2 regions of the Pseudonocardia sp. 2-7 genome follow, and region 2 is predicted to be linked to the other one. Evidence: riboswitches for the same ligand, from Rfam matches in the RefSeq annotation. Region 2 holds a riboswitch; the other holds the start of a gene.
The links. A riboswitch is a leader RNA that binds a small molecule or an ion and turns the genes downstream of it on or off. The one in region 2 is predicted to bind S-adenosylmethionine.

Region 1 (11,160 bases), 2.1 Mb from region 2:
GACCCGCGCCCGGTGGCGCGCCCCCTGGACAGCGACGAGGAGCTCCGGCTCTCCAACCTCGAACAGGAGCTGCGCCGCTCCGACCCGGACCTGGACACCGAGCTGACCGCACCGCACCGGCCCGCGCGCGCCGCGGGTGGCCGCGCGGACCGGATCCTGCAGGCCGTCGCGATCACCGTGATCGTGCTGGTGATCGTGCCGGGCGACTGGGTCGCCGGGCTGCTGTCGTTCGGGCTGCTGCTCGGGATCCCGGCCGCGATGGCCTGGATCGCCGTCCGTGCACACCGCGAGAACGTCGCCCGGGAGCAGGCCGAGGGCCGCGACGACGAGCGCGCCTGACCCGCGCCCGGTGCCGCGGCGCCGGTCACGGGAGCGCGGTCAGGTCGTGGACGGGGCCGCCGTCGCCGCCTCGGTCGGGTCGGTCGTCGAGCGGACGGCCGGCAGCCCGAGGTGCTCACGCAACGTCGTCCCGGTGTACTCGGTGCGGAACGACCCGCGCTCCTGCAGCAGCGGCACGACCCGGTCGGCGAACTCGTCGAGCCCGCCCGGGGTGACGTGCGGGACCAGCACGTAGCCGTCCGCGGCGTCGGACTGCACGGCGTCGTCGATCGCGTCGGCGACCGTCCGCGGGCTCCCGACGAAGGTGTGCCGCCCGGTCACCTCGATCACCGTCTCGCGCAGGGACAGGTTCTTCTCCGCGGCGAGGGCACGCCACTGGTCGGCGACGGCCTTCGGGTCCCGGTACTGGCGCACGCTGGCCCGGCCCTTCGACACGAGCTCGCCCTCGACCGGGTCGAACTCCGGCAGCGGGCCGTCCGGGTCGCGCCCGGACAGGTCGGTGTTCCACAGCTGCTCGGCGAACACGATCGCGGTCTGCGGGCTGACCTGCTGGGAGCGGATCACCTCGGCGCGCTCGGCGGCCTCCGCGTCGGTGTCGCCCAGCACGTACGTCGCGGCGGGGAGGATCTTCAGGTCGTCCCACGCCCGGCCGTAGCGGGCGAGGCGGCCCTTCACGTCGGCGAGGAACGCGCGTCCGGCCTCCGGCTCGGCGTGCCGGGAGAAGATCGCGTCGGCCGACGCGGCGGCGAACTCGCGACCCTCCTCGGAGTCACCCGCCTGCAGGATCACCGGGCGGCCCTGCGGGCTGCGCGGCAGCGAGAACCGGCCGTGCACGTCGAACTGGTCGGAGGTGTAGGCGAACTCCCCGCGGTCGTCGGGACCGGTGCGCGAGTCCCAGATCGCGGCGGTCGCGGCCAGCTGTTCCTTGGCCCGGGAGTAGCGCTTCTCCTTCGGCAGGAAGCCGCCGCGGCGGAAGTTCTCGCCGGTGAACGCGTCCCACGAGGTCACCACGTTCCAGGCGGCCCGGCCGCCGGACAGGTGGTCCAGCGACGCGAACTGGCGGGCGACGTCGTAGGGCTCGGTGAAGGTCGAGTTGATCGTCCCGGCCAGGCCGAGCCGGTCGGTGACCGCGGCCAGCGCGGACAGGACCGTGAACGTGTCCGGGCGGCCCATCACGTCGAGGTCGTAGATCTCGCCGCGGTGCTCGCGCAGGCGCAGGCCCTCGGCGAGGAACAGGAAGTCGAACCTCGCCCGTTCGGCCGTTCGCGCGAAGTGCGCGAACGACTCGAACTCGATGTGGCTGCCGGACGCCGGGTCGCCCCACACGGTGGTGTTGTTGACGCCCGGGAAGTGTGCGGCCAGGTGGATCTGCTTGCGCGCCATGAACGGCCTCCCGAGGGGTTCAGCGGTCTCCTACCGGTGCAACACCGTGCGGCCGGTCGTGTTCCCGCCCGGCGTGGTCGCGGACGACGGAGGCCCCGACCCGGCGGGTCATCGCTTGCCGGCGCTCCAGGCGTAGGGCAGGTCGGTGCCGTTGAGGACGTGGTCCCCGACCGTCTGCAGCTTGTAGATCAGCGGGTTGTGCGTGGAGATCACCCGGGCGTTGCGCCAGTGCCGGTCCAGGCGCAGCTTCTCCGAGGTGATCGACGCGCCGCCGACCTCGAACAGCTGGGTGGTGGCGTCGAGCACGGCCGGGATGACGGCGGCCTGGGCGTGGGCGACGTCGAGCTCCACGCGGTCGAGCAGATCGGGGTCCTCCCCGCCCGCGTCGAGCAGCCGGTCGAGCTGGTCGGCGATGGTCAGCACCAGGGCCCGCGACGACCACGCCGCGGCGGACAGCCGCCCGACGACCTGCTGGACCAGGGGGTCGTGGCGGGGCAGGTCGGCCGCGGCGTGGGTGAAGGTGCGGGTGCGCTCCCGCACCCAGCCGGCGACGTCGTCGGTGGCGCGACGCGCGATGCCGGCGAGCACGGCGAGCTGGACGAGCTGCAGGTAGGACGTGCCCCAGGACCGGCCGGCGGAGCCGTAGCCCGGACCGAGGACCCGGTCGGCGGACACGGCGACGTCGGTGAACACGGTGGTACCGCTGGCGGTGAGGCGCTGGCCGAAGCCGTCCCAGTCGTCGTGCTGGACGACGCCCTCGGCGTCGCCGTCGACGAGCACCGAGACCCGCTCGCCGTCGAGGTCGGCGGCGACGAGGATGCGGTCGGAGTAGAGGCTGCCGGTCGAGTAGTACTTCGTGCCGTTCAGACGGTAGCCGCCGTCGCCGTCCGGGGTCAGCGCGGTCCGGTAGCGGTCGATCGCGCCGACGCCGGGCTCGGTGATGGCGTTGCCGACGAGCTCACCCCCGGCGACGGCGGCCAGCCGGGCGTCGCGGTCCGGGCCCGGGGTGGCGAGCAGCAGGTCGTCGACGTACCACCAGTGCACACGCAGCGCCTGGGGCAGGTTCGACTCGGCGGCGGCCAGGTCGACGAGCAGCCGGAACTGCTGGCGGACGGTGGCGCCGTAGCCGCCGAGGGCGACGGGCAGCCGCAGCGCACCGAAGCGTTCGGCGCGCAGGGCGGCGACCTCGTCGTGGGCGAGGGTGCGGCCCTGCTCGCGGGTCACCGCGCCCTCGGCGATCCGGGCGAAGACCGGTGCGAAGACGGCGTCGAGCTGCTCGTCGGTCCAGGCGGTCCGGCCCGCGACGCCGTCGGTTCCGGCGGGGGCGGGTGAGGTGGTGGTCATGAACGGTCCTTCCGGAGAGGGGCGCGCGGCGGTGGGCGACGACGGCGGGGACGCCGGGCGGGGCCACGGCGGGGTGCGCGGGCCCGACGGGCGCGCGGAGCGGGACGGGTGCTGCCCGGGGACGACTCGGGAGGTCGCCTCGGGACGACGGCTCAGGGTCGACAGAGTGCCGACGCCACGCGCGCGAGGTCGACATGCCCCCGCGTGGTCAGCAGCACCGATCCGGTCACGGTCGCCACGCTAGCCGCCACCCCGGGTGCCGCCCAAGCCTCCGGCGACCCGGATCACTCGCATCCTGCCTGGTGGGAGCCGTGATCGCGGCCGTCCGGACAGGTGTCCCGAGGTGTGGGAGATCTACTGTGGACAGGTCGTGGTCGATGGGTGGGACGTCGTGCCGATCCTGCGGGCGCCGCCCGGGTCAGACGGAGAGCGCCAGCCCCCGGGCGCGCAGCACCCGTCGCTCCAGGGGGCGGAAGACCAGCAGCTCGACCCCGATGCCGACGATGAGGATCAGCAGGATCGCGGCGAACACCTGCACGATGTCGTTCACGTCGGCACCGTTCTTCAGGTAGGCGCCCAGTCCGACCCCGAGCGCGGGTCCGGCCGCGATGATCTCCGCCGCCATGAGCGACCGCCAGGAGAACGCCCAGCCCTGCTTGCAGCCGGCGAGGTAGCCGGGCAGCGCCGCGGGGAGCAGGACGTGGCGGGCCATCCGGTACCCCGTCGCGCCCAGGACCTGGCCGGCCCGGGGCAGGATCGGCGGCACCTGGTCGATGCCCGCGACCAGGCCGTTCGCGATCGAGGGGACCGAGCCGAGCAGCACCACGAAGAAGATCGTGGCGTTGGTCAGCCCGAACCACAGCACCGCGGCCGGCACCCAGGCCACCGAGGGCAGCGACTGCAGACCGGTGAGCAGCGGGCCGATCGCCGCACGCACCACCGGCACCTTCGCGACCACCACACCGAGCGGGGTGGCGATCACCAGGGCGAGCAGGAAGCCGAGGGCGGCGCGGCTGACCGAGGTCCACAGGATCGACCAGATCTCGCCGCTGGCGACGGTCTCGCCGAACGCCTCGGCCACGGCGCCGGGGGCCGGCAGCTTGTACTCGGGCGTGACCGCCGAGGCCCAGACGAGCTGCCAGACCACGACGATCAGGGCGAGTGCGACGAGCGGCGGCAGCCAGGTCCGCAGCAGCCGCTGCCACCACGGGGTGGTGCGCTCGACCGGGGTGTCGAGGGCGTCGAGCCCGGCGACCGCGGCCGCGGAGTCCCGGTCGTTCTCGACGACCGTGATCGAGGTGTCCTCACGCGGCATGGCTGGTGATCACCTGCCGCAGTCGTCCGGTGATGTCGTCGTGCAGCTCGGCCTGGGCCTCGGCGTCGCGGCCGTCGGCGGGCACCGTCCACTCCCGCACCACGGTGCCGGGCCGCGAGGACAGCAGCACCACCCGCTCGGCGAGCCGGACCGCCTCGCGGACGTCGTGGGTGACGAACACGATCGTGGTGCCGGTGGCCCGCCAGACGCGCAGGAGCTCGCCCTGCAGGACGTCGCGGGTGATCGCGTCGAGGGCCGCGAACGGCTCGTCCATCAGCAGCAGCCCGCCGGTGCCCTGGTCCTCGCCGAGACCGGTCGCGGCGGCGAGTGCCCGGGCCAGTGACACGCGCTGGCGCATGCCGCCGGACAGCTCGTGCGGACGCTTGCCGCCCATGCCCTCCAGGCGCACCAGCGACAGCAGCTCCTCGGCACGTTCCTGCCGGGCCGACCGGCCGTGCCCGGCGAGCCTGAGCGGCAGCTCGACGTTGCGCAGCGCGGTCAGCCACGGCATGAGCGCGGCCTCCTGGAACATGAACGACGGCCGGGCGGACCCCACTGTGACCTCGCCCGCCGTCGGGGCGTCGAGCCCGGCGAGCAGGTTCAGCAGCGTCGACTTGCCGCAGCCGGACGCGCCGAGCACGCAGACGAACTCGCCGGCGCCGACCTGCAGGTCGATCCCGTTGAGCGCGGTCACCGCCCCCGGCCCGGTGCCGAAGGTCTTGGCGACCCCGGACAGCGCCACCGCGGTGTCGCGGGTCCGGGGACGTCGGGTGGTGAGGTCGACGGTCATCGGTGGGTTCCCCTCGTGGGTGGTGGTGTCAGTTCCGGGCGAGGCCGGCCGGGTCCACGGCGGCCTCCCCGGAGCTCGTCCGGACCGCGTCGACCGCGGTCGGGTCGAGGAAGCCGGTCAGGTCCGCCTCGCTCTTCGCGATGCCCGCCGTGACCGAGTCCTTCGCCAGCTGCGGAAAGGTCGAGGCGAGCGGGTCGGAGTCGAAGGACAGCTCGGTGAACGCGCGGTCGAGGATGTCGGCCGCCAGCGGCTTGCCGGTGATCTCGCCGATCGCCTCGTTGGAGACGGTCTTCGCCTGCGCCGGGTCGTCACGGATGAGGGCGATGGCCTTCTGCTCGCCGCGCAGGATCGCCTCGACGGTCTCGGGGTGCTGCTGCAGGAACTCGGTCCGGACGATGACGACGGTCGTCGGGAACTTCCCGCCGGGCCACAGGGACTTCTCGTCGACCAGGACCTTCGCCCCGGCGTCGACCAGGCGCGAGCTCCACGGCTCGGGCAGCCAGCCGCCGGCCACCTTGCCCTGCTTGAACAGGTCGAGGGTCTGCGGGTTCTCGATGTTCTGCACCGTCACCGCGTCCGGGCCCTGCCCGATCGGGAGCTTGTTCTCCGACAGCCAGGTCTTCAGCGCGATGTCCTGGGTGTTGCCCAGCTGGGGCGTCGCGATGATCGTGCCCTTGAGCTGCTCGGGCGAGGTGATGTCCGGGCTGGTGACCAGCTGGGCGCCGGCCGAGGTGGAGCCCGCGACGAGGCGCACGGCCTCGCCGCCCGACTTGGTGAACGCGTTGATCGCCGGGCCGGAACCGATGAACGCCACGTCGATCGAGCCGCCGAGCAGGGCGTTGACCTGGTCCGGACCCGCGTTGAACGTCTGGGTGGTGAGCGTCGTGCTCCCCAGTTCGGCGGCGAACAGGCCCTGCTTCACGCCGACCAGCGCGGGGGCGTGGGTGATGTTCGGGAAGTAGCCGAGGCGGACCTCGGTCGCGGGGGAGGTGGCGCCCGCGGCGGTGGTGCTCTCCTCGGCGCGGGAGCAGCCGGCCAGCAGCCCGAGCGCGGTGAGCAGCGCGAGCAGGACGGCGGCGGTGCGCGCCCGGGATCCGGGGCGCAGGACGTGCGGGGACATCGCGGAACGGGGTCCTTCCGTGGGGGCGGCGGGCGGTCGGGGACGACCGCTGCGCGCCGGGGCCGGCCGGCCGGGGAGGGCGTGCCGGGGTGCGGGACGGGTGACGGGCCGGAGTGGTGTCCGGCGGGCGGTTCCCGGTCCGGCGGGTGCGTCGCACGCCGGGGGCGTGGCGTGACGGCCTGCGGGACGGGGACCGGTCAGCGACAGAGTTCGCTGTAGGCGGGGGCGCGCCGGCTCGGCCAGAACGGCTCGAGGCCGGTCGGGCGCAGGGGCACCGCGTGCCACGCGGTGCGCGTCTGCCGCTGGGGGACGGGGGCCGTCGCGTCCCCCACGAGCCGTGCGGTGCGCGAGGGCCGCCGCTGGCTCGTCGTCACCCGACCAGGGTGCGCGGTGGTCACCTCTCCGGACAACCCGGAGTCCACCAACCAGGAACGGCCGCGGGATGTCCGGACACCTTTCGCGGCATCCGGGTGATGATTCCGCAGGTCGGGAGGTCTGCTGCGGTGCGGGTCACTCGATCGCGATGCGGGTTGACACCGTCGGGCACCGGATACCTACAGTCGGGACGCACACCATCCGGAGCGGCCGAGAGACCCGGCTCGACGACGCCGCAGCAACCCCCCGCAGCACGCGGGTGCGGGTGCTCCAGCCGGGTTCGATGGAGGATCCCATGCGCACGGTCGCCGAGCAGGTGCGCGCCGCGCACCATCCCCGGTACCGCCGCCACGTCGACCTGATGCGGGTCGCGGGCGCCACCTGTCGGGCCTGACCGGCGTCCCGCCGGGCGCCCACCCGCCCCGCCCCGGCCGTCCACGACGGCCACCCGTCCCGGCCGCCGCGGTCCGCGGTCCACTCCGACGTCCTCTTCGTCCCGTCGTGCCCCCCCGGGGCGACGAGAAAGCGATGCCGTATGTCTACATCGGACACCACCACCGGCGGCCCCCTGCACCTGGCCGTCGCCCTCGACGGCGCCGGCTGGCACCCCGCCGCCTGGCGCGACCCCGCCGCACACCCCCGTGGGCTGTTCACCGCCCGCTACTGGACCGACCTGGCCCGCACCGCCGAGCGCGGGCTGCTGGACCTGGTGACGATCGAGGACGCACTCGGCCTGCAGTCCGGGGACCACCTGAGCGGCGCCGACCGGCGCACCGACCGGGTGCAGGGACGCCTCGACGCCTCGCTGGTCGCCGCCTTCCTCGCCCCGACGACGTCGCGGATCGGGCTGGTCCCGACCGTCACCACCACCCACACCGAGCCGTTCCACGTCGCGTCCGCGCTGTCGACGCTCGACCACGACAGCCACGGCCGCGCCGGGTGGCGGGTGCAGACCTCGGTCCGCGCCGACGAGGCCGCCCACTTCGGGCGCCGCAGCGTCCCCGGCCTGCGCCGTGCCGACCTCGGCACCCCGGCCGCCCGCGAACTCGTCGCCGAGCTGTTCGGCGAGGCCGCCGACGCCGTCGAGGTCGTGCGCAGGCTCTGGGACTCCTGGGAGGACGACGCCGAGATCCGCGACGCCCTGACCGGGCGCTTCGTCGACCGGGACAAGCTGCACCGGGTCGACTTCGCCGGGGATCACTTCGGCGTCGCCGGGCCGTCGATCGTGCCGCGCCCGCCGCAGGGCCAGCCGCTGGTCGTGTCGCTGGCCCACGGCTACGACCCGGCGCTGCTCGCCGCCCGGGTCGGCGACGTCGTGTTCACCACACCGCACGACGCCGACGACGCCGCGCGCATCGTCTCCCAGGTCCGCTCCGCGGAGGCCGCCGCGGGCCGCACCGCGCCGCCGCTGCGGATCCTCGGCGACGTCGTCGTGGTGCTCGCCGGCACCGAGCGCGCCGCCCGCGAGCGGCTCGCCCGGCTGGACGCACTCGAGCCGCTCTCCTCCGACGCCGCGATCCTCGCCACCACCCCCGCCGGGCTCGCCGACACCCTGCTGTCCTGGCGCCGCGCCGGGCTCGACGGCTACCGGCTGCGCCCGGCCGTCCTGCCGGCCGACCTCGACGCCGTCGTCGACGGCCTGGTCCCCGAGCTGCAGTCCCGCGGCGCGTTCCGCACCGCCTACGGCGAGACCACCCTGCGCGAGCGCTTCGGGCTGCCCAGGCCCGCCAGCCGCTACGCCGCCGGGGCCGGGTCCGCCGCCGTCCCGACCTTCTCCGGAGCCACCGCATGAGCAACAGGAAGCAGATCGTGCTCGGCGCCTACTTCCCGGGCGTCAACCACGACACCGTCTGGAGCGACCCGGCCTCGGGCAGCCACATCGCCTGGGAGTCGTTCGAGCACTGGGCGCGCACCGCCGAGCGCGGGCGCCTCGACCTGCTCTTCCTCGCCGAGGGACTGCGGCTGCGCACCCGCGGTGGGGAGATCTTCGACCAGGACGTCGTCGGACGCCCGGACACCTTCACCGTGCTCGCCGCGCTGGCCGCGGTCACCGAGCACATCGGTCTGGCCGGGACGATCAACTCGACCTTCAACGAGCCCTACGAGCTGGCCCGGAAGTTCGCGACGCTGGACATCCTCTCCGGCGGGCGCGCGGCGTGGAACGTCGTGACCAGCTCCGACGCCCCCACCGGCGAGAACTTCCGCCGCGGTGCCTACCTCGGCCACCGCCAGCGCTACGAGCGGGCCGGGGAGACCCTCGCCGCGGTCCGCGCGCTCTGGGACTCCTGGGGTTCCGACGCCGTCGTCGCCGACCCCGCGTCGGGCACCTTCCTGCGCGACGGCCACGTCGGCGACTTCGCGGTCGCGGGCAACCAGTTCGACATCGCCGGGCGCTTCACCACCCCGCACAGCCCGCAGGGCCACCCGGTGGTGCTGCAGGCCGGCGAGTCCCCGGCCGGTCGCGACTTCGCCGCCGCGTCCGCCGACGCGATCTTCTCCCGGTACCAGAAGTTCGACGAGGCCCGCGCCTTCTACGACGACGTCAAGGCCCGGGTCCGCAAGGCCGGCCGGGACCCCGACGAGGTGCGGATCCTGCCCAGCGCCGGCGTCGTGCTCGGCGACACCGACGCCGAGGCCCGCGAGCGTCACGAGCACCTCCACGACCGGCAGGTCGACCCGTGGACCTCGATCGTGCTGGCCGAGATGGTCTGGAACCGCGACCTGTCCGGCTACGACCCGGACGGGCCGCTGCCCGACGTCGAGCCCACCCCCGAGGCTCCGACGTGGATCGAGGGCCGGGCCCCGCTGACCCAGGACGCGCACGCGACCGTCGCCGCCTGGCGCGAGCTCGCCGACGCCCACGGGTACTCGCTGCGCGAGACGGTCAAGCACGTCTTCGACCGCGCGGTGTTCGTCGGGACCCCGGAGCACGTGGCCGACGAGATCGACCGCTACGTGCAGAACGACGCCTCCGACGGGTTCATCCTCGGCTCCCACGTCAGCCCGTCCGGCCTCGACGAGGTCGTCGACCGGGTCGTGCCGATCCTGCAGGAGCGCGGGGTGTTCCGGACCGACTACACCCCGGGCGCCACGCTGCGGGAGAACCTCGGGCTCGCGCACCCGTCGCGCTTCGGCGAGCGCCGTGCGGCGGTGGCGTCGTGAGGCGCCGGTTCCGGCTGTGGCGGGACCTGCCCGCCGGCCGCTCGGCCGTGCTGCTCGCGGCCACCGCGCTCACCCTCACCGCCTGCGGCTCCGGCGCCGGTGGCTCCGCCGCCGACGCGGGCCCGCCGCAGCCGGGCGGGACGCTGGTGTTCGCGGTGTCCTCGGACCAGGGTTGCGCCGACCCGCAGCAGGTGCAGAGCAACGACTCGATCTACTCGCTGCGCCAGGTCGTCGACTCGCTCACCGACCAGGACCCGTCCACCGGCGCGATCGTGCCCTGGCTGGCGACCCGCTGGTCGTCGAACGCCGACGCCACCGCCTGGACGTTCACCCTGCGCCCCGGCGCCACCTTCTCCGACGGCGCGCCCGTCGACGCGGCCGCGGTGAAGACGAACCTCGACCGGGCGGTGCAGCTCGGCGCCCGCGGCAGCCTCCCCAAGGGCTACCTGGCCGGGTACACCGGCACCGAGGTCACGAGCCCCACCGAGTTCACCGTCCGGTTCTCCAAGCCCAACGTGCAGTTCCTGCAGGGCACCTCCACCCACAGCCTCGGCCTGCTCTCCCCGGCCGGCGCCGTCCGCTCCGACGACGAGCGCTGCGCCGGCGTCGTCGGCTCCGGTCCGTTCACCCTCGAGCGCTACGTCAAGAACGACGTCACCGTGCTCGCGAAGCGGGCCGGCTACGACTGGGGCTCGCAGCTGTTCACCCACCCCGGCGAGGCCTGGCTCGACCGGGCCGAGTTCCGCGTCGTCCCCGAGTCCGGGGTGCGGGCGGGCAGCGTGCAGTCCGGCGAGGTCGACGCGATCGCGAGCGTCGGCCAGCAGGACGAGGCCCCGCTCACCGGGGCCGGGGTCCAGCTCCCGGCCCGGCCGAACCCGGGCCTGCCGTTCGGGATCACGTTCAACCAGGGCACCCCGCTCGGCGCCGACGCCGCCGTCCGCGAGGCGGTGAGCCGGGGCATCGACCGCAACGAGGTCGTCGCCGCGGTCTACCCGACCCAGACGCGGGCGGCGACGAGCCCGCTGTCGTCGACGACGCCGTCCTACGCCGACCAGTCCGCGCTCGTCGGCTACGACCCGGCCGCCGCGACCGCCGCGCTCGACCGCGCCGGGTGGGTGCCCGGCCCGGACGGCATCCGCGCCAAGGGCGGGCAGCGCCTGACCGTGCCGCTGACGTTCGCCCAGAACATCGGCACCACCAAGCCCGCGCTGGAGCTGATCCAGCAGCAGCTGCGCCGGATCGGGATCGACGTGGCGCTCCGCGAGATCCAGATCGCCGAGACCCAGGCCGTCCTCGACGGCGGGGACTTCGTCGCCGCGTGGGGCAACCTGA
Region 2 (11,160 bases):
ACGGCGCCAGGATGGTGATCTTGGTGATCGGCTCGCGGACCTCGGCCACCTTGCCCACCGGCCAGTCGCTGGGGTTGGTCACCTCGATCTCCTCGCCGTCGTCGGTGGTGACCTGGTAGACGACGTTGGGTGCGGTGGAGATCAGGTCGAGGTCGAACTCGCGCTCGAGCCGCTCGCGGGTGATCTCCAGATGCAGCAGGCCGAGGAAGCCGCAGCGGAAGCCGAAGCCCAGCGCGGCCGAGGTCTCCGGCTCGTAGGTGAGCGCGGCGTCGTTGAGCTGCAGCTTGTCCAGCGCCTCACGCAGGTCGGGGTACTGCGAGCCGTCGATCGGGTAGAGCCCGGAGTAGACCATCGGCTGCGGCTCGCGGTAGCCGGTCAGTGGCGCGGTGGCCCCGTTGCGCTTGGACGTGACGGTGTCGCCGACCTTGGACTGACGGACGTCCTTCACCCCGGTGATGAGGTAGCCGACCTCGCCGACGCCGAGGCCGTCGGACGGCTTGGGCTCCGGGGAGACGATCCCGATCTCGAGCAGCTCGTGCTCGGCACCGGTGGACATCATCTTGATCTTCTCGCGCGGCGAGAGCTTGCCGTCGACGACCCGGATGTAGGTGACGACGCCGCGGTAGGTGTCGTAGACCGAGTCGAAGATCATCGCGCGGGCGGGGGCGTCGGCGTCGCCGACCGGAGCGGGGACCTGCGCGATGACGGCGTCCAGCACCGCCTCCACACCCTCACCGGTCTTGGCGCTGCACCGCAGCACGTCCTCCGGCTCGCAGCCGGTGATGTGCGCGATCTCCGCGGCGTAGCGCTCCGGGTCCGCCGCCGGCAGGTCGATCTTGTTGAGGACCGGGATGATGTGCAGGTCCTTCTCCATGGCCAGGTACAGGTTGGCCAGGGTCTGCGCCTCGATCCCCTGCGCGGCGTCGACCAGCAGGATCGCGCCCTCGCACGCCTCGAGCGCCCGGGACACCTCGTAGGTGAAGTCGACGTGGCCCGGGGTGTCGATCAGGTGCAGCACGTGCTCGGTCTCGACGCCGTCGGCGTTCTTCGCCGTCCACGGCAGCCGCACGTTCTGCGCCTTGATCGTGATGCCGCGCTCGCGCTCGATGTCCATCCGGTCCAGGTACTGGGCCCGGGCGTCACGCGCGCTGAGCACCCCGGTGACCTGCAGCATCCGGTCGGCCAGGGTGGACTTCCCGTGGTCGATGTGGGCGATGATGCAGAAGTTCCGGATGCGCTCCGGCGGGGTGAACGTGCGGTCGGCGTACGTCGTCACTCGGCTGTACTCGGCTTTCGCTCATGCGTGGGGCTTCGGGCACTTCGGGTGCTCAGGGCACTCGGGGCTCGGGGCACTGGGACCCATCGTCCCATGTCGGGCCGGGCGACCGCCGTGGTGGCACCGCAGATCGTCACACGCCGTTCACGCGACGCGTCCCGGCGTTGCCGCCCGCCCACCGATCGCGCACGATCGAACGGTCAGCCACCCCCACCCGGAGGAGTCACCGTGTCGGTCACCCCCGTCCCCCCGCTCGACCGACTGGGCGCCGCCCGCGTCGTGCTGGCCCGCAAGAAGAAGCTGGGCCTCACCTGGGACAAGATCGCCGAGGCGTTGGGCCACCCGGTCGAGTGGTCCACCTCGGCCCTGCTCGGGCAGCAGACGCTGACCCGCGAGCAGGCCGAGACCGCCGGTTCACTGCTCGACCTGGACCCCGACGTCGTCGATGCGCTCACCCTCCCGCCGGTCCGCGGCGCGTCCGCGGTGGACCTCACCGATCCACTGGTCTACCGGCTCTCGGAAATGGTCCAGGTGTACGGAACGACGATCTCGGAGCTGGTCCGCGAGGAGTTCGGCGACGGCATCGTCTCGGCCATCGACTTCGAACTGGACCTGCAGCGGGTGCCCGACCCCAAGGGCGACCGGGCTGTGATCACCCTCAACGGGAAGTTCCTGCCCTACCGCGTCTGGTGACCCGGCACAGGGCGCGACGACGCCGCTGGTAACCTTGTGCGTCGAGCGCTCGGCGTGCTCGCCCGAAACGGCCTGGACCCTCTCTCCAGTGATGCTGTTCGGTGCCGCCGGAGCGGACCCGGACGAGAACACTCACCAGCCGACCAGCAGGCAGGAAGACCAGAGGCAGACGTGGCCAACATCAAGTCGCAGATCAAGCGAGTCAAGACCAACGAGAAGCGCCGGCAGCGCAACAAGTCGGTGAAGTCGTCGGTCAAGACCGCGATCCGCCACTTCCGCGAGGCCGCCGACTCCGGCGCCGACAACGTCGTGGAGCTGCAGCGCAAGGCGGCCAAGGCCCTCGACAAGGCGGCCGGCAAGGGCGTCATCCACCGGAACCAGGCGGCGAACCGCAAGTCGGCCCTGGCCAAGCGTCTCAACGACGTCCAGGCCTGAGCCACCCCGGTTCTTCCGACGACGGCGCCGCCCCACCCGGGCGGCGCCGTCGTCGTGTTTCCGGGCCCCGGGCGGTGTCGGAGCGCTCGGGGGTCCGGCCGGGTCAGCGCGGGGTGCGCGCGGAGACGACGGCCAGTACGGCCCGTTCCAACGCGTACTCCGCGTCCGCGGCGACGCCCTTGACGTCGGCGTTCACCCGCGCCGTCGCCGCGATGGCGACGGCGAGCTGCTCCGGCCGCCACTGCCGGACCGTCTGCTGGGCCTTGCGGATCTTCCAGGGCGGCATGCCCAGCTCCCCGGCCAGCCGGTTCGGGTCGCCCCGCCCGGCCGAGCCGACCTTGGCCAGGGTGCGCACCGAGTCCGCGAGGGCGTCGGCGATCAGCACGTGCGGGACACCGAGCACCAGCGCCCACCGCAGCGCCTCCATCGCCGCCCGCCGGTCCCCCGCGACCGCCGCGTCGGCCACCGCGAAGCCCGAGGACTCGGCCCGGCCGCGGTGGTAGCGCCGCACCCCGGCCTCGTCCACGGCGCCGCCGGTGTCCGCGACGAGCTGCCCGGCCGCGGCCGCCAGCTCCCGCAGGTCCGACCCGACCGCCTCGACCAGCACCGCGAGCGCCCCGGGCGTGATCGTGCCGCCGTGCCGGCGGACCTCGTCGCGCACGAAGTCCGACCGCTCGTCGGCGCGGGTGATGCGGTTGCAGGTGACGGTGTGCGCCCCGGCCTTGCGCATCAAGTCCAGGACCGCCTTGCCCTTCGCCCCCCCGGCGTGCTGGACCACGAGCACGATCCCGTCGGCCGGGTCCTTCACGTAGTCGGCGATGGCGGCGGTCATGTCCTTGTTCGCGTCCTGGCCGTGGGTGAGCACGATCACCCTGCCCTCCGCGAAGAGCGAGGGGCTGAGGTGCCCGGCGAGCTCGCCGGGTGCCACCTCGGAGGTGCGGAAGCGGCGCAGCTCGGTCTCCGGATCGCGCTGCCGTGCGCGCCGGACCAGGTCGGACACCGCCCGCTCGGCCAGGAACTCCTCGTCCCCGACGACCAGCTGCAGCGGGCCCGGTTCGCTCGTGCTGCTCACACCCCCATGGTGGCCCACACCTCCGACAACGGGTGAGCCGCGTCCCGACCGGAGGACGCCGTCTGGCGGTGGGGCGGCCCGCTCGCGTACGGTCGTCGTCGATTCCGGCGCCCGGCGTCCGGAGCACCACAACCGCATATGGCTCATCCAGAGGGGCAGAGGGAACGGCCCGTTGAAGCCCCGGCAACCGGCGTCGCACGACGATCCGCCCAGACCTGCGCATTCCGCGTGGCGAGGACGTCGACGAACACGGTGCCAATTCCGGCCCGCCACCTCCGGCGGGACAGATGAGGAGATCTCGTGACTCTCACTGCTGCGCCCGAAACCACCTCCGCCTACGACCTCGGTTCCGCGCGCGCTCTCGCGTGCCGCGAGTGCCGCCACGAGATCCCGCTCGCCGCGGAGTTCGCGTGTCCGCGCTGTTTCGGCCCCCTCGAGGTCGCCTACGAGTTCCCGACGGTCACCCGCGCCTCCATCGAGGCCGGGCCGAAGTCGATCTGGCGCTACAAGGACCTGCTGCCGGTGCCGTCGACCGTCGAGCAGCACGCGAACACCGAGCCCGGCCTGACCCGGCTGATCGAGGCCGACAACCTGGCCCGCGCGCTCGGCGTCCGCAAGATCTGGATCAAGGACGACACGGGCAACCCGACGCACTCGTTCAAGGACCGCGTCGTCGCCGTCGCGCTCGCCGCCGCCCGTGAGCTCGGCTTCTCGGTGCTGTGCTGCCCCTCGACGGGTAACCTGGCCAACGCCGTCGCCGCCGCGGCCGCCCGCGCGGGCTGGGACTCGGTCGTGCTGATCCCGTCCTCGCTGGAGCAGGCGAAGATCGTCACCACCGCCGTCTACGGCGGCACCCTGCTCGCCGTCGACGGCAACTACGACGACGTCAACCGGCTCGCCACCGAGCTGGCCGCCGAGCACGAGGACTGGGCGTTCGTGAACGTCAACGTCCGGCCGTACTACGCCGAGGGTTCGAAGACCCTGGGCTACGAGGTCGCCGAGCAGCTCGGCTGGCGGCTCCCGCAGCAGGTCGTCGTCCCGGTCGCCTCCGGCTCCCAGCTTACCAAGATCGACAAGGGGTTCACCGAGCTCGGCACCCTGGGTCTGGTCGAGCCCACCCCGTACACCGTGTTCGGCGCCCAGGCCACCGGCTGCTCGCCGGTCGCGCGGGCCTTCGAGGCCGGCCACGACGTGATCCAGCCGCAGAAGCCGGACACCATCGCGCGCTCGCTGGCGATCGGGAACCCGGCCGACGGTCCGTACGTCCTCGACTCGGTGCGCCGCACCGGCGGCTCGGTGGGGCACGTGTCCGACGAGGAGGTCGTCGCCGGCATCCGGCTCCTGGCCCGCACCGAGGGCGTGTTCGCCGAGACCGCGGGCGGGGTCACCATCGCGACCACCAGGAAGCTGCTCGAGGCCGGGGCACTCGACCCCGACGCCGAGACCGTCCTCATGATCACCGGAGACGGCCTCAAGACCCTCGACGCCGTCTCCGGCGAGGTCGGCCCGACGGCGACCGTGCCGTCGACGTCCGCCGCGGTCCGCGAGGCGCTGGCGAACCGGGGCTGACCGGCCCCGCCGGCCGGGCGCCGGACGGGGGTCGCCTCGCGCGACCACCGCCAGCCCGGCCGGGTCGTCGCCGGTCAGGGCCAGGTCGCCGGACCGGTCGGTGCGTGCGACGACGATCCCCGCCCCGGCGAGCCGGTCCACCAGCTCCGCGTTGGGGTGCCGGTAGCTGTTGCCGTTGCCGACGCTGATCACCGCCGCCCGCGGCGCGACGGCCGTGATCAGCCGCGGGACCACCTTGCGGGACCCGTGGTGGGGCATCTTCAGCACGTCCGCCCGCAGGTCGGCCCCGGAGTCGAGCAGGTCGTCCTGGGCGACCAGCTCGGCGTCGCCGGTCAGCAGGATCGTCGCGGCCGGGGTGGTCGCGCGCAGCAGCAGCGAGATGTCGTTGACCGCCGTCCCGTCGCTGCCGTCGACCGTCAGGGCCGGGTGGACCGGACCGAGGACCTGCAGGCGCAGCTCCGGCCAGCCCAGCGCCATCCCGCGCGCGAGCCCCACCACCGGGGCACCGGCCTCCTCGGCACGCCGGGTGATGTCACGCAGCCCGGACGCCGGCTCCCGTACCGGCCCGACGGCGATGCCGCCCGCGGCGCGGCCACGCAGCGCGCCGGCGAGTCCGCCGTCGTGGTCGGCGTGGAAGTGGGTGATCACCACGAGTTCCAGGACCCGGACGCCGAGCCGGTTCAGGCAGGTGTCGACGGCGTCGTCGGTCGGCCCGGTGTCGACCAGGACGGCGTGCCCGGGGGTACCGGTGGCGAGGACGAGCGCGTCGCCCTGACCGACGTCGCAGGCCACCATCCGCCACCCGGCGGGCGGCCATCCGGGCGGCGCGAACCGGGTCGGGACGAGGACGACGAGCAGCCCGACCAGCAGGGCCAGCAACAGCGCCCGCAGCCGGGGCACCCGGCCCATCGCCAGCAGCACGACCAGCACCCCGGTGAGCAGCAGCGCGCCGCCCGCCCCCGCGGGCCACGGCACGGTGGCACCGGGGACCGCGGCGGCCCGGTCCCCGACCACCACCAGCCACCACACGAACGGTCCCGCCAGCCAGGCGCAGCACCACGCGGCGGCCGGGCTCACCGCGGACAGCACCGCACCGAGCACGCCCAGCACCGTCGCGGGGGCGACGGCGGGCGCCGCGAGCAGGTTCGCCACCACGGTGACCAGCCCGACTCCCCCGTTGAGCCCGGCGATCACCGGCGCGGTGGCCAGGGCCGCGGCGACCGGGACGACCAGTGCCTCGGCCGGTCCGGACGGCAGCCCACGCCGCCGCAACGCCGCCGTCCAGCCCGGGCCGAGCAGGACCAGCGCACCGGTGGCGACGACGGAGAGCACGAACCCGGCGTCGACGGCCAGGGCGGGGGCGGCCAGCAGCAGGCCGAGCACGGCCACCGCCAGCGCGGGCACCGCCGACCGGGCGCGGCCGGCCGCGAACGCGATCAGCACCACCCCGCCCATGACCGCCGCCCGCAGTACCGACGGTGACGGCCGGGCCAGCACGACGAACCCGACCAGGGCCAGCATCGCTGCCGCGGCCGCGATCCGCGGGTCGGTCCGGAACAGGCGCAGGAGGAGCAGCACCGCCCCGGTGATGATCGCGACGTTGGCCCCGGAGACGGCGGTGAGATGCGCGAGCCCGGCGGTGCGGAAGTCCTGCTCGGTCTCGGCGAGCTGGGCGCGGGTGTCCCCGATCGCGAGCCCGGGCAGCAGTCCCGCGGGTGCCTCGGGCAGCGCGGAGACCGCCGCGTCGCGCAGGCCGTCGCGCAGCGCCCCGGCCCCGGTCTGCCACCAGGGCGGCGCGGTCACGTCCTGCGGCGCACCCCGGACCTTCAGCACGGCGACCGTGAGGTCGGGGCGCTGTGCGGGCATGAGCAGCCCGGCGGCGGAGACCTCCTGGCCGGGGAGCAGCCCGGTCCAGCTCGCCGCCGGGGCCAGGAGCAGGAGCTTCCCGCCGGTGGTCGCCCGGTCCCCGCCGACGGTGGCCGTGACTAGCTCGGTGGGTACCAGCGCCATCGCCCGGGCGGCGCCGGACTCGTCGCCACCACCGGTGGTGCTGCGCAGGACCCGGGGGTCCTCGGTGAGCCGGACGCGGACCTCGGCGGCGGCGCCGCGGTCGGCGGGTGCCCGCAGCGGGTGCGACGCCAGCGCGGCCGCGTGGACGGTCCCCAGGACGGCCGCGACGAGCGCGCACCCGGCCGCGGCGAGCACGATCGAGGACGGTGCCGCGGCACGGGCGCTGGTCCGGGCGCGGAGCAGCGCGACCGGCAGGGCGAGCGCGGCGAGGGCGGCGGCGGTGATCCCACCCGCAGTGCCGCCGAGCAGTCCGGCGAGGACGGCGGCCCACGTGGCGAGCGCGGCGGGGACGAGGCGCAGGTCGGGTGGGGCGGGACGCTCGGCCTGCCCCTCGTGCTCGTCGTCGTGCTCCCCGTGGACCGGGTCCGCCCGGCGGGCTCCGGCGCGGGTCACACCCGTACCAGTTCCTGGAGCTGGGCGAAGCGGCGCTCGCCGATGCCGTCGATCTCCCGCAGCTGCTCGACCCGGCTGAAGCGCCCGTTGGCATTGCGCCAGTCGATGATCTTCTTCGCGGTGACCGGGCCGACGCCGGGCAGGGCGTCGAGGTCGGACGCGGTCGCGGTGTTCAGGTCGATCTTCCCGCCGGGGGCGCCGGGCGGGGCGGGGGCGCCCGGTTCGGTGCCCGACGCGGGCTCGGAGCCCGGGGCGGGCAGGACCGGGGCGGCGTCGGCGGCCGGTGGGACGCCGACCGCGATCTGTTCGCCGTCCCCGAGCCGCCGCGCCAGGTTGAGCACGCCGAGGTCGACCTCGGGCAGCGGGCCCCCCGCGGCGTCGAGGGCGTCGGCGACACGCGACCCGTCGGGCACCCGGACGAGGCCGGGCCGGGCGACCCGCCCGACGACGCTGACGACGAGCGGCCCCGCGGTGACCGGGGCCGCCGCGACGGGTGCCGGTGCGCCCGCGTCCGCCGACCGGTCGGTCTCCTCGGCCGCCGCCCCGCCGGGCACCGCCGTCACCTCGGGGAGGCCGCCGACGGGCTGCACGGTGGGGCGGTCGAGCCACACACCCACCCCGGCGACGAGCGCACCGACGAGCACCACCGCCACCAGCGCGAGCGCACCGGGGCGGCCCGGGTCGACCCGCGCCCCGGCCAGCGACGACGGCAGCCACCGCTGGGCCCGGCGGCGCAGCCAGGAGGGGCGTCCGCCGTGCGGGCCGTCGTCGGCGAGAGTCTCCTCGGGCGGGGCGGGGTCGTCCCGGGCCAGCAGGGCCAGGGGGTGGCCGGCGTCGGGGTCGGCGGTCCACACCGGCCTCGCGCCCTGCGGGTCGGCGGGCCACTCCGGTCCCGCACCGTGCGAGGCGTCGGGGTCGGCGTGCCGGACAGGTGTCGCACGGTGCGGGGTGTCGCGTCGGGAGGCGGACGGCATCGGACCCGGCGGAACGGCACCGCTGACATCATGCGGCGGGAGTGGCCCGGGTGCGGGCGGTCGTCCGGGGCGTGACCCGGCCGGGCCGGGAGGCACCGGCAGCGCGGGCAACGGGACCGTCGGGGGTCCGAGCCGGTCCGCGACCGTGTCCGGGCGCCCGCGCCTCCCGATCCCGGCGAGCCGCCGGGCCGGGTCGAGGGCGGTGTCGGTCCTGGTCACGCATCCGACGCTAGGTCCGTGACCCCCGTTCCGACCGGCCGGTGTCCGGCCTGTGGACGGATCCGTCGCTTGGGGACCGACGGCATCCCGTGGGCCGTCACGGGGCCGGACCGTCGGCGGTCCGTGCTACACACCGGCGGGGCCCCGCCGGCCCTGGCAGGCGTCCGGAGCCGGCCACCCTCGGGGAGGCGGTCAGCCCGCCGGCACCACCACGACCCCCACCAGCCCGGGTCCCGCGTGCGCCCCGATCACCGCGCCGACCTCGGAGACGTGCATCCCGGCGGCGTCGGGCAGCTGTTCGCGCAGCCGATCGGCGATGTCCTCGGCCCGGTCCTCGGCACCGAGGTGGTGCACGGCGACGTGCGCCCCCGGACCCGCCGCGGAGACCGCGAGCGCGACGAGCCGTTCGGTCGCGCGCGAGGTCGTCCGCACCTTCTCCAGCGGCGCGATCCGGCCGTCGCGCAGGTGCAGGATCGGCTTGACCGACAGGGCCGTGCCCACCAGCGCGGACGCGGCACCGATCCGCCCGCCACGGCGCAGCCGTTCCAGGTCCTGCACCGCGAACAGGACCCGTGCCCGTGCGGCGACGGCACCGGCCACGGCCTCGACCTCCTCCGGGGCCGCACCTGCCCCGGCGGCGTCGGCGGCGGCCAGCACGGCGAAGCCCAGACCCATCGCGACGGCGCCGGAGTCGACGACCCGGATCCGGTCCGGGGCGACCTCCTGTGCGGCGAGCCGGGCCGCGTCCCAGGTGCCGGACAGCTCCCGGGACAGGTGCACGGCCACGACGGCGGGGGCGCCGTCGTCGAGCAGGGCGGTGAAGCGCTCGGCGAACGCGGCCGGGGTCGGGCGCGAGGTCTGCACCAGCAGGGTGCGGTCGGCGAGGGCGGTGATCAGCTCGGCGGCGGACACGTCGACACCGTCACGGGCGGTGCGCTCACCGAGCCGCACCTCCAGCGGGACGACGTGGATGCCCCGCCGTTCCGCGACGCCGGGCGGCAGGTGGGCGGTGGAGTCGGTGACCACGGCGACCGGCGAGGGGGGCACGGCCGGACCCTATCCACCCGTCGGGCGGAACAGCGGTGCCAGTGCCCGCTGCGCGGCGAGGTAGCGGCCGTGCGCGTCGTCGAGGCGACCGCGGGTGCGCGGGTCGGGGGTGAACTCCCGGTCGAGGCGCACCATGCGCCCGGCGAGCTCGCCGACCGAGGCGGCGTCGCCGGTCGCGAGCGCGGCGAGCATCGCGGCACCGAGCACCCCGGCGTCGCGCTCGGCGGTGCGGCGCAGCGGCCGGTCCAGCACGTCGGCCTTGATCTGGCACCAGAGGTCGCTCGCCGCACCACCGCCGCAGGCGGCGATCGTGTCGGCGCGACGTCCGGCGGCGGCCTCCAGCGGCCCCAGGACGTGCCGGGCGGCGTGCGCGACGCCCTCCAGCACGGCGCGGCCCAGCTCGGCGGACCCGGTGGCGAAGCCCGCGCCGAGCCAGTGCCCTCGCAGGTCCGGGTCCCACAGCGGGGCCCGTTCCCCGGCGAGCTGGGGCAGGAACAGGACCTGGCCCGGGTCGGGGCAGGCGGCGCGGTCCAACAGCTCGCCCGGTGCGACGCCGAGCACCGCGGACGCCCAGGTCAGGGCGTCGCCGCCAGCCTGGGTGGGCCCGGCGTGCACGTGCAGCCCGCGCCACGACGGGAACGTGACGATGCCCGGGGCGCCGCCGCCGGGCGTCGCGGCGAGGGCCAGGACCTCCGAGGTGCCCGCGATGTCGATCGCGTCTCCGGGGGCGGCGATCCCGCCGCCGAGCAGCGCCGCCCAGGCGTCCATCGTCCCGACGGCGACGGGCAGCCCGGCCGGGAGTCCGCCCGCGCCGGTGGTCTCCCCCGCGACCGACGCCGGGTCGGCCAGGGGCGCCGGCATCGCGCGCAGCCCGGGGACGAGCAGGTCGAGCCAGTCCGGGTACCGGCCGTCGGGGCCGAGGAGCCCGGTCGAGGACAACGGGTCGGCCACGGCGGTGCCGGTGAGCCGTTCGAGCAGCCAGTCCTTGGGGGCGAGCAGCCTGCGTGCGCGGGCCCACGCGTCGGGCCGGTGCGCGGCGAGCCAGGCGGCGCGGGCGGCCGCGTGCGAGGCGTCGACGGTGCCCAGCCCGCCCCGGACCCGGGCCCGGTCGGCGGGGGTGAGCCGTCCGGTCAGTGTCGCCGCGACCGGGCCGCACCGGCCGTCCTGCCAGGTGATCGCCGGGTGCACGGGGGCACCGTCGTCGTCGACGAACAGATGGGTGTTGACCTGGGCGCACACCCCGACCGCCGTCACCCCGGCCAGTGCCGGGCCGAGCGCGCCGACCACCTCGGTGAGCCCGGACCACCAGTCGTGCGGGTCCTGCTCGGCGTGCCCGGGTGCGGGCCGCGCGGTGGGGTGGGCGGCCCGGGCCGCGGCGACCCGGACGCCGTCGCCGGTGAACACCGCCGCCT

Region 1: it holds a riboswitch for S-adenosylmethionine, as region 2 does, so the genes downstream of both, MTO91_RS18340 (putative leader peptide) here and thrC (threonine synthase) in region 2, are expected to answer to the same signal.

Annotation. Positions count from the first base shown of each region.
Region 1 covers NZ_CP094507.1:3,812,430-3,823,589, reverse strand. The annotation lists gene MTO91_RS18375 (DUF3040 domain-containing protein) at 1-339, shown strand, start outside; gene MTO91_RS18370 (NtaA/DmoA family FMN-dependent monooxygenase) at 379-1,722, opposite strand; gene MTO91_RS18365 (acyl-CoA dehydrogenase family protein) at 1,831-3,066, opposite strand; gene MTO91_RS18360 (putative leader peptide) at 3,219-3,284, opposite strand; gene MTO91_RS18355 (ABC transporter permease) at 3,485-4,381, opposite strand; gene MTO91_RS18350 (ABC transporter ATP-binding protein) at 4,371-5,171, opposite strand; gene MTO91_RS18345 (ABC transporter substrate-binding protein) at 5,200-6,291, opposite strand; SAM riboswitch class I at 6,861-6,956, shown strand; gene MTO91_RS18340 (putative leader peptide) at 6,962-7,060, shown strand; gene MTO91_RS18335 (LLM class flavin-dependent oxidoreductase) at 7,202-8,458, shown strand; gene MTO91_RS18330 (NtaA/DmoA family FMN-dependent monooxygenase) at 8,455-9,828, shown strand; gene MTO91_RS18325 (ABC transporter substrate-binding protein) at 9,825-11,160, shown strand, end outside.
Region 2 covers NZ_CP094507.1:1,747,667-1,758,826, reverse strand. The annotation lists gene lepA (translation elongation factor 4) at 1-1,276, opposite strand, end outside; gene cynS (cyanase) at 1,505-1,969, shown strand; gene rpsT (30S ribosomal protein S20) at 2,141-2,404, shown strand; gene holA (DNA polymerase III subunit delta) at 2,508-3,476, opposite strand; SAM riboswitch class I at 3,617-3,770, shown strand; gene thrC (threonine synthase) at 3,777-5,045, shown strand; partial or broken gene MTO91_RS08740 (ComEC/Rec2 family competence protein) at 5,286-6,734, opposite strand; gene MTO91_RS08735 (hypothetical protein) at 6,669-7,034, shown strand; gene MTO91_RS08730 (ComEA family DNA-binding protein) at 7,505-8,482, opposite strand; gene MTO91_RS08725 (DegV family protein) at 8,894-9,748, opposite strand; gene MTO91_RS08720 (xylulokinase) at 9,758-11,160, opposite strand, start outside.